4 regions of the Trichocoleus sp. FACHB-46 genome follow, and region 1 is predicted to be linked to each of the others. Evidence: predicted binding sites of a transcription regulator. Region 1 holds the regulator's gene; each other region holds the start of a gene.
The links. The regulator NtcA, encoded in region 1, controls nitrogen genes in cyanobacteria. The targets are predictions, from matches to a motif close to TTTGTANNNNNNNNTACAAA.
Positions count from the first base shown of each region.

Region 2: the regulator NtcA is predicted to act here: its motif matches at 1,172-1,191, upstream of H6F72_RS00585 (acetamidase/formamidase family protein).
Region 3: the regulator NtcA is predicted to act here: its motif matches at 1,153-1,172, upstream of H6F72_RS20025 (ferredoxin--nitrite reductase).
Region 4: the regulator NtcA is predicted to act here: its motif matches at 1,310-1,329, upstream of H6F72_RS18015 (replication restart DNA helicase PriA).

Region 1 covers NZ_JACJOD010000013.1:395,357-397,560, reverse strand. The annotation lists gene H6F72_RS09460 (DUF3084 domain-containing protein) at 1-264, opposite strand, end outside; gene ntcA (global nitrogen regulator NtcA) at 527-1,198, opposite strand; gene fabI (enoyl-ACP reductase FabI) at 1,582-2,204, shown strand, end outside.
Region 2 covers NZ_JACJOD010000006.1:66,003-68,206, forward strand. The annotation lists gene H6F72_RS00575 (SagB/ThcOx family dehydrogenase) at 1-261, shown strand, start outside; gene H6F72_RS00580 (DUF4397 domain-containing protein) at 282-992, opposite strand; gene H6F72_RS00585 (acetamidase/formamidase family protein) at 1,250-2,204, shown strand, end outside.
Region 3 covers NZ_JACJOD010000031.1:433,328-435,531, forward strand. The annotation lists gene H6F72_RS20020 (formate/nitrite transporter family protein) at 89-952, shown strand; gene H6F72_RS20025 (ferredoxin--nitrite reductase) at 1,287-2,204, shown strand, end outside.
Region 4 covers NZ_JACJOD010000030.1:341,125-343,328, reverse strand. The annotation lists gene uvrC (excinuclease ABC subunit UvrC) at 1-493, shown strand, start outside; gene H6F72_RS18015 (replication restart DNA helicase PriA) at 1,420-1,608, shown strand; gene rlmN (23S rRNA (adenine(2503)-C(2))-methyltransferase RlmN) at 1,662-2,204, opposite strand, start outside.

The DNA.
Region 1 (2,204 bases):
CGCCCTAGAGAGGTTTTTCTGAATTTTGCCCAATTCAAAAACGCCAGTACGGAGTTGATCACTCACAGCAAACAAAATGGCGAGTGTAGAAGCAGAAATGATGCCACCCGTGACAATCGTCACCAAGACCGCGGTTTTGCGAGGACGCAAGTTAAACAAGCTGAGGCGAGCCTTGCCTACGCGCGTACCGATGCGATCGCCCACCGTTGCGATCACACCCCCCAACACCAAGATTGCCACAATTAAGATGTACCCGCTGGTCATCTACCCTCAGGAAGCCATTTGGCTCACACCCAACTCAGATACAGCCTATCTCATGCCCCAGAAGTTTTGTGTGCCATCACACCTGTAGGACGACAACAAGCAGACCCAGATAGCAAAAGTTGCTGCCTTGCCTCAGCGTCAGGAGAGCATCAGGGCTCTCTTTGTTTCCTCGCAGGAGTGCCATGAAGCACCTTCCTCGGCCAGAGAGCTGTATTCAAGTCGCTGTAAGCGCTTGTTATTACTAGAGGTTAACCATAGCAGATCAACTGAACTGTTGACTGAGAGCGACGGGATTATGAACCGTAATTTTTTTCTTATGGATGGAAATCATCTTCTCCTGTCGCAGATCTCCAAGTAGGCGTGTGACTGTGACACGGGTGGAACCAATCGCTTCTGCGATCGCCTGATGCGACAATTTCAAATCAATTGTGATCCCGTCAGGGCCAGGAACGCCAAAGTCACGACAGAGGATGAGCAAGAAGCTGACCAAGCGTGATCCCATATCTCGGTGGGCCAAGGTTTCGATCATCATCTCAGTCTGCAAGATGCGCGAAGACAACCCTTGCAACATCAGCATCGACAGCTCTGGGTTATCCTTGAGGGCTTTTTCCACTTGCTCAATGGGCACCGACAGCAATTCCGCCGGAGTAAAAGCAACTGCGTGATAAAAGCGATCGGAGCGATTGCCCGTAATCAGCGAGAGAACCCCAAAGACACTATTTTCTCGCAGCAAGGCTACGGTGATTTCTTCGCCCGCTTCATAAACGCGAGACAGTTTGACCGCACCTCGGACCAAAAAGTAGACACGCTCCGCTGGATCACCGGGGAAGAAAATCGTCTTGCCTCGATCAAACGTTTCGATCACGGGAGGAAATGCTCCGCCTCCCAGTTGACGAAACACAGATGCTAACGGCCTATCCTGCGTCATTACCATATCCTTTTACCTTTTCGATGCCCTTCTCCAACCTTCATGGGCCGCTCGTCTGGAGATGAACCTTACGAAGGTGAGCCAACTGTAAGCAATTGATGACTTTAGAACACTTAAACTTACTCCAGAGTCATTTTTTGTTCTATTTGATACACAATCGGCCAGCGATCGCCAATGGCTGAAGAATTTGGCTGCTGTTTCGAGGACTACAAACGAACGGATCTTAGCTGTAAGCGATCTATTTAGACCCTATCTTACTCCCCCTAAAGACAGATATCTTGTGATAGGACTCAAGGCAGCGTATCACCCTGCCAGCGACAGTAGATGTCAATATCTTTAAGCCCCCATCTTTGAGTATTCTCGTAATTGCCCTTAACGAAGAGATTGCCATGCTGGATCTGACCGGAAAAAATGCCTTAGTCACAGGCATTGCTAACAATCGCTCGATTGCTTGGGGAATTGCCCAACAACTCCATAAAGCGGGTGCCAACCTAGGGATTACCTATCTGCCCGATGAGCGGGGCAAGATGGAAAAAAAAGTAGCAGAACTGGTTGAACCGCTAGAACCCAGCTTGTTTGTGCCTTGCAATGTGCAAGATGATGCTCAGATTCAGTCCACCTTTGAGACTGTGAAGGAGAAGTGGGGCAAGCTAGATATCTTGGTTCACTGTCTGGCCTTTGCCAACAAAGATGACTTATCTGGCCACTTTAGCAACACCTCGCGGCCAGGATTTACCACAGCCTTAGACATCAGCACTTATTCGTTAATTCAGCTCAGTGGTGCCGCTAAACCCCTGATGACAGAAGGCGGCAGCATTGTCACATTGACCTACTTGGGCGGGGTGCGTGTGGTGCCCAACTATAACGTTATGGGCATTGCCAAAGCGGGCTTAGAAATGAGCGTTAAATACTTGGCCGCAGAACTGGGCCCCCACAATATTCGAGTCAATGGCATTTCTGCTGGCCCAATTAGAACTCTCGCCTCCTCTGCGGTTGGGGGAATTCTGGACAT
Region 2 (2,204 bases), on a different contig from region 1:
GATTTGGGTCGTGATGCCGCAGCAGTGGTGTTTCATACGGCGGACCTGAAGACTGCGGTGGCTCAATACGGCGATCGCGTCTACCGCTACCTCCACATGGATGCGGGACACTTGGGGCAAAAGCTTAACCTGGCTGGCATCCATCTGGGTTTGGGTGTCAGTGGCATTGGTGGCTTCTTTGATAATCAGGTGAATGAAGTGTTAGGCATTCCGGTGGATGAAGCCGTTCTCTATATCACCACCCTCGGTCGCCCCCGCTAGCTGTTGACTATTCTGGTTGCCTAATCTGAATGGCCACAGGCATCTTCGTATTGGTAGGTTTCAATGCGGACAGCACAGCGATCGTACTGCCAACGAGTTAGTCTGAGTGAGTTTGCTTGGGGGCTAATCACGACCACAGAAGCATAGTCAGGCCCAACGCCGAAGGTTTTGGTTGCAGAGTGACTCGGATTAGATTTAGCAGTTGTTTTCACTGTAACCAGACCGACTTTCGAGGGACTATCGAGCGCGATCGCTACATCCTTTTGTTCGCCCGATTGCAGCTCCAATCCTTTCGGCTGAGCTTGATTGATCGTCACTTGGACAGGCTCAGGCATGAGATTCACCAGTCTCACTGTAGGTTCAGGACGACTCAGCTTGTCATTCAGCACTAGCCCTTGGAGTACCTGGCCTTTCTGAAATAGAGCTACGGTATAAAACTGCTCAGCTTCTAAATTAAAGCTCTGTTTTGGCTGAGACTCTGGCTGGGACGAGACGGAATTGAGAGAGAGGGCGTACTTTCCCGCAGGAATACGTTGGGATGGAATGATTTGCTCTGGAGAGTAAGAGGCATGAATCGGTTGCTGGTTTAAGTGCAGCGTCTTCACAGTGGGTTTAGCATCCAGCAGCCAGTAGTTCACGTAAGCCAAGTTCTCAGCCTGGGATGGCATCGCTAGTCCCACCCCAGTTGCGAGGACTGATAACAGCATCCAGCCTTGATGATGAAGTGGCATTGCTGATTCTCCTAACCCTTAGTGATAAAGAACTGCTGATGAACGGCTCGCTAAAAAATCAAAGCAATTTCGTGTCAGTCTCTATGCGCTTTACCCTCAACGGCGCGAACTAATAACGCACTGATTTTTGCTAAAAATTGCCTGATTCAAGGACAATTTCGCTGATTTCTCAACAAGGGAATGTAGTGAAGGGTACAAATAATACGGATGAGTGAAGCTATGGTACGGCTGAAGTCGTCAAGTGAGGCGTGAGCGGGATGGTGAGGCAAAACCACACCTGGTTATTGGCTGGATTGGTTCTAGGCATTTGGAGTTCCAACTCTCCCGCTTGGGCAAAAGAGTATCTGCTCAAATCCACCCCAGAAACTGTGATTTGGGGACGTTTGTATGGCAAGACAGCTAAGCCTGCTCTACGCATTCGATCTGGAGACACTGTAACCATTGAGACCGTCTCCCACGAAGGCATTTTGGAAGATCAGTCCCAGGATGGTACTGCCGCTGGAGCGATCGAGTTCTTGACTCAGAAAGGAGTGCCCGAAAAAGAGATCCTGCAAGACCAATTAACTGTCCGAGCGAACGTCCCTCATGATGGCAAAGGGCCTCATGTCGTGACTGGGCCGATCTATGTCGAAGGAGCCATGCCCGGAGATGTCTTGCAAATTGAAACTCTCAAGATTGAGCACCGTGCCTCTTATGGGTTTGTGAGTAGCCGTAAGGGTAAAGGAGCGCTTCCCGGAGAATATCCTGTCGGGGACAAGGTCGCTGATAGCAAATACATCAAAATCGTGACTGATCCTCAAGCTGTTCAGGCGATTCTGAGAACGCGCAAAGGACAGACTGCTTCTCAGCTCCAGTACGCCAACTTCAAGCGAGAAGGAATTACTGGATTAGGAATCCTGAAACCTGACACGCCTGGTTCGCCTTCCTATGAGATTCCCTTAAAACCATTCATGGGGCTGATTGGTGTTGCGCCTGAAAATGATGCTGAAACCGTAAACTCTGTGCCTCCAGGCCGTTATGGTGGCAATATTGACCTGAATTTAATCACAGCGGGAACTACGCTATATCTCCCTGTGCAAGTTCCTGGTGCCCTGATGTATACTGGCGATCCTCACTGTGCTCAAGGAGATGGAGAGGTTGCTTTAACCGCGATCGAGTGTTCTCTAAAGCCAACATTTCGGATTACTCTCCGCAAAGATCTTGCAGCTAAAA
Region 3 (2,204 bases), on a different contig from region 1:
GCTAGAGATACACTTTCAAATTCAAAGTCAAAGATTTTGATTTGAAATTAAATATCCTGGCTCAAAGCAGCTTTAGAAGGACTTGATTATGACGAAAGAAGCGATCGCGACTATTATTAGTGCTGCCCGCACCAAAGCAGAACTGGTTGAAAACAGCTTGCCTAAATTCCTAGTTCTATCTGTATTGGCAGGAATTTATGTCGGCTTTGGAGTGATGCTGGTTTTTTCCATCGGCGCACCCTTGCATGCGGCTGGGTCACCCGCGGTTAAAGCTTTAATGGGAGCCTCATTTGCGGTCGCTTTGTCATTAGTTATTTTTGCTGGGTCCGAACTATTCACTGGCAATCATATGTTCATGACAATTGCCAGTCTCGCCAAACAAGTTACCTGGAAAGACACTTGGAAAGTCTTGGGAATCAGCTTTATTGGTAACTTGGCTGGCTCTCTGCTGCTAGCCCTGCTCTTGGTTCAATCTGGGCTTTTGGCTAAAGGACCGATCAAGAATTTTGTTTTAGAAGCTGTGGCTGGAAAAATGCAGGCTCCCTTTATGGAGCTATTTTTTCGCGGCATTCTTTGCAACATTTTGGTTTGTTTAGCCATTTGGATGGCCGCTAAGACTAAAGAGGATATCGCGAAGTTGGTGTTGATCTTCTGGTGTCTGTTTGCCTTCGTGGGGGCAGGGTTTGAACACAGCGTCGCCAACATGACCCTAATGGGATTAGGTCTCTTTATCCCCCATGATCCTGAGCAAATTTCTTGGATCGGATACGTCAAAAACCTGATTCCTGTCTCTCTGGGTAACTGGGTCGGCGGCGCTTGCCTGGTTGGAGCCTCTTACTGGTATGTAGGCAGCGATCGCCCATCTCGCAAAACCAAAAAAGCTAAAAAGTTGGAATCAGTGCCCAGTTTTGAAACTTGGGAAACAGAACCTAGAGAGAAAACAACTTATTAATTGCTTAAGCGAACTCATTCTCCTAGTTAAAGAGCTTATCCAGACTATTTGGGTAGGCTTTTATTTTTTGAAACAGCACCTATTAATCAGGTCTTTTGTATCCTTTGTTGCAAAATCAAATGTTTTTTAGATCGTTTGAAATTAACGAGTTATGTCAAAACAGCATGACTTACATGCAAGTGTTTCATATATAGAAACATTTTGTAACTATAGATACGAATTCACTAGCTAAGTACTCATAACCTTAGCTGGTAAGAAACGTTAAACGGCAAATTACATTGAATTCATCTGAATTCAAACCTTGCTTAAAGCCAGCAGTGACACGGGTAGATTCATGACAACCGCAGCAACCAATCCAGCGACTGGAAGCAATAAATTTGAGAAACTCAAAGCTGAAAAAGACGGTTTAGAGGTCAAAAAAGAACTTGATCGCTTTGCTCAAATTGGCTGGGAAGCGATGGATGAAACCGATCGCGACTACCGCCTCAAATGGTTGGGTGTGTTCTTCCGACCTGTCACTCCTGGCAAGTTTATGTTGCGGATGCGGATTCCCAACGGCATCCTCACTAGCGGCCAAGTCCGAGTCCTCGGCGAAGTACTCCAGCGCTATGGCGAAGATGGCACTGGTGACATCACCACTCGGCAAAATATTCAGTTGCGCGGCATCCGCATCGAAGATTTACCCGATATCTTCCGTCGCTTCGAGGAAGCGGGCCTCACCAGTATCCAGTCTGGCATGGACAACGTCCGCAACATTACAGGCTCTCCCGTTGCAGGGATTGATGCAGACGAGTTAATCGACACTCGCGGCATCGTCCGTAAAGTGCAGGACATGATCACCAATAACGGTGAAGGCAATCCCTCCTTTACCAACCTGCCTCGGAAATTCAACATTGCGATCGCGGGCTGCCGAGATAACTCAGTCCACGCGGAAATCAACGACATCGCCTTTGTCCCCGCCTACAAAAACAACAACCTAGGCTTCAATGTTTTAGTCGGTGGCTTCTTCTCCGCCAAACGTTGCGAAGCAGCAATCCCCATGAATGTCTGGGTTGATCCCCGCGATGTGGTGGCTCTGTGTGAAGCGATTCTCTTGGTCTATCGCAACCACGGTCTACGGGCCAATCGCCAAAAAGCGCGCTTGATGTGGCTGATTGATGAGTGGGGTCTCGACAAGTTCCGCTCAGAAGTTGAGCAACAAATGGGTCATGCGCTCCAGACGGCTGCTCCCAAAGATGAGATTGTCTGGGAT
Region 4 (2,204 bases), on a different contig from region 1:
GCGGTTTCGTAAATATGCCGCTGATCCGCAGTTGCCAAGGGTAGGCAATTCAGATTGGCCCGATTTAGTCATGATTGATGGCGGTAAAGGCCAACTCTCGGCTGTAGTGAGCGTACTGCGGGAGCTAAATTTATTAGAAGAGTTGCGCGTGGTCAGTTTAGCGAAAAAGCGAGAAGAAATCTTTTTGCCAGGGGAGTCCTTGCCTTTAACTACAGAAGCGGAACAGCCGGGAGTGCAACTGTTGCGTCGTCTTCGGGATGAAGCTCACCGCTTTGCCGTTAGTTTCCATCGCCAGCAACGCAGCGATCGCATGCGCCGCTCTTGCTTAGAAGATATTCCTGGGCTAGGGCATCATCGCCAAAAAGAACTGTTAGCTGCTTTTCGCTCAGTTGACTACATTCGGGAAGCGACCCCGGAACAACTCACAAATGTTTCTGGGATTGGCCCTCAGATAGCTCAGAAAATCTACGACTACTTTCATCCGCAGCCCTAGTTTTCTAGCAAGACGGGTTAAATAAACCTGACCGAACTAGAGTAAGGTCTAGCTCTGCTTAAGTTGTCACTACGTAGCCAAATTGCTGATCGTTGCCTAAATCCTTCTTAAGGAAGAACCATTTTCTTAATTTAGTTTTAATGATTGGTAATAGCTTTATTTGACGCGATCGCTTTGAGGGGTTAGATAAAGTCAGGATCAACATATTCTTTTGAGTTTGCCTCCAAATCTTGCGATTTAGAGGTTAAACATCTGTGCTGACCTAAAAAACTTGTGTTCATTTTCTATAGCAAGAAATCATGACAAAATGCTTGAATCTTCCTGGCAATGCAGTTTGTAGTTTTACTGCCCTTGGCAGCAAGATTGAGGAACAGCTTTGCTCTGCGTAGACGACACCAAAAGACTTATAAAAGCTCAATGCATTATGCTGCTTGAATTATGACGGAACGTGGAGGAGTTTAACTAGGAAACATTTTGTAGTTTTAGTAACAATTGCTTCTATTATTCTCCAATAAAATATTATCCAACGCTCAGTAAACTCATTAAGAAAGTTCATAAACATAAGTAAAATCTCATAAAAAATTCGCAGAATTGTTTAGAGAATTCTGTAATCATCGAAGAAGTTAGTATCGAGCAGTCCCAAATCAAAAGCGCTTTTAGCTAATAGCAGTATTGCGGGGATCGCTCTCTCTGTAGGCGATCCCCAACCTCCGAAATCTAAAATCTAACTAAAGCTTGATTGCCGATCTGCATAAATGCCAACATAATAGAAGAGTCAGGAGACGATGACTTCTGCACTTTTAATCTCAGATTAATTTAGTAAGCTTCGATACATTTTGTTTCGAAAATCTTAGAATTACGAATTTAATTCGTGAACCTTGCCCTTAATCCCTCCTAATTGTTGAGCTAGCTGCGAGAGTATTAAAATGCGTGTTCTAGAAACCTTACAAGTTGTTCGTTGCCCTAATTGTGGTAGTCATGCCGAACGTCATCATCTTTCAGATGATCATTTGACTCGAACCCAATGCCAAACTTGTGATTATTTAATGATTACTTGCACAATCACAGGCAAAGTAATCGAAGCGTATGCTCCTGGCATCTACGCCCGTCATTAGATTTGCACTTGCGATTGCCGCACCACAATCGCAGCAGCACGGTAGGAGTGATCTTAAGCGATCGCTCCTACTTTTTTTGCCCGCAATTGACCACAAGCGGCATCTGCTTCCAAACCCCGCGATCGTCGCACACTCGCAGCAATATGATGCTGCTTCAAGCCATGCAGAAAAGCCTGAATCCGTTGTGGGCTAGGGCGTTGATAATCTACTTCACTAATTGGATTGTAAGGAATCAAGTTAACGTGGCTCTGGAACCCCCGCAGATGTTCCGCCAGTTCTACTGCATGCTCTGGGCAGTCATTTAACCCGCCCAACAAGATGTATTCAAACGTGACCCGTCGCCCGGTTAGCTGCACATACTCGCGGCACTCGGCCAGCAAATCCTGCAGCGGATACTGTCTCGCGCTTGGAATTAGCTGCTCTCTAACTGCTTGGTTAGAAGCATGCAGGCTCACGGCTAAAGTGGTCTGTAGCTGGTGTGCGGCTAAACGACGAATGCGACCCGGAATGCCTACAGTCGAAATAGTCATGGCTCGTTTACCAATGCCCACATCCTCGTTCAGCGATCGCACCGCACCCAGCACATTGTCTACATT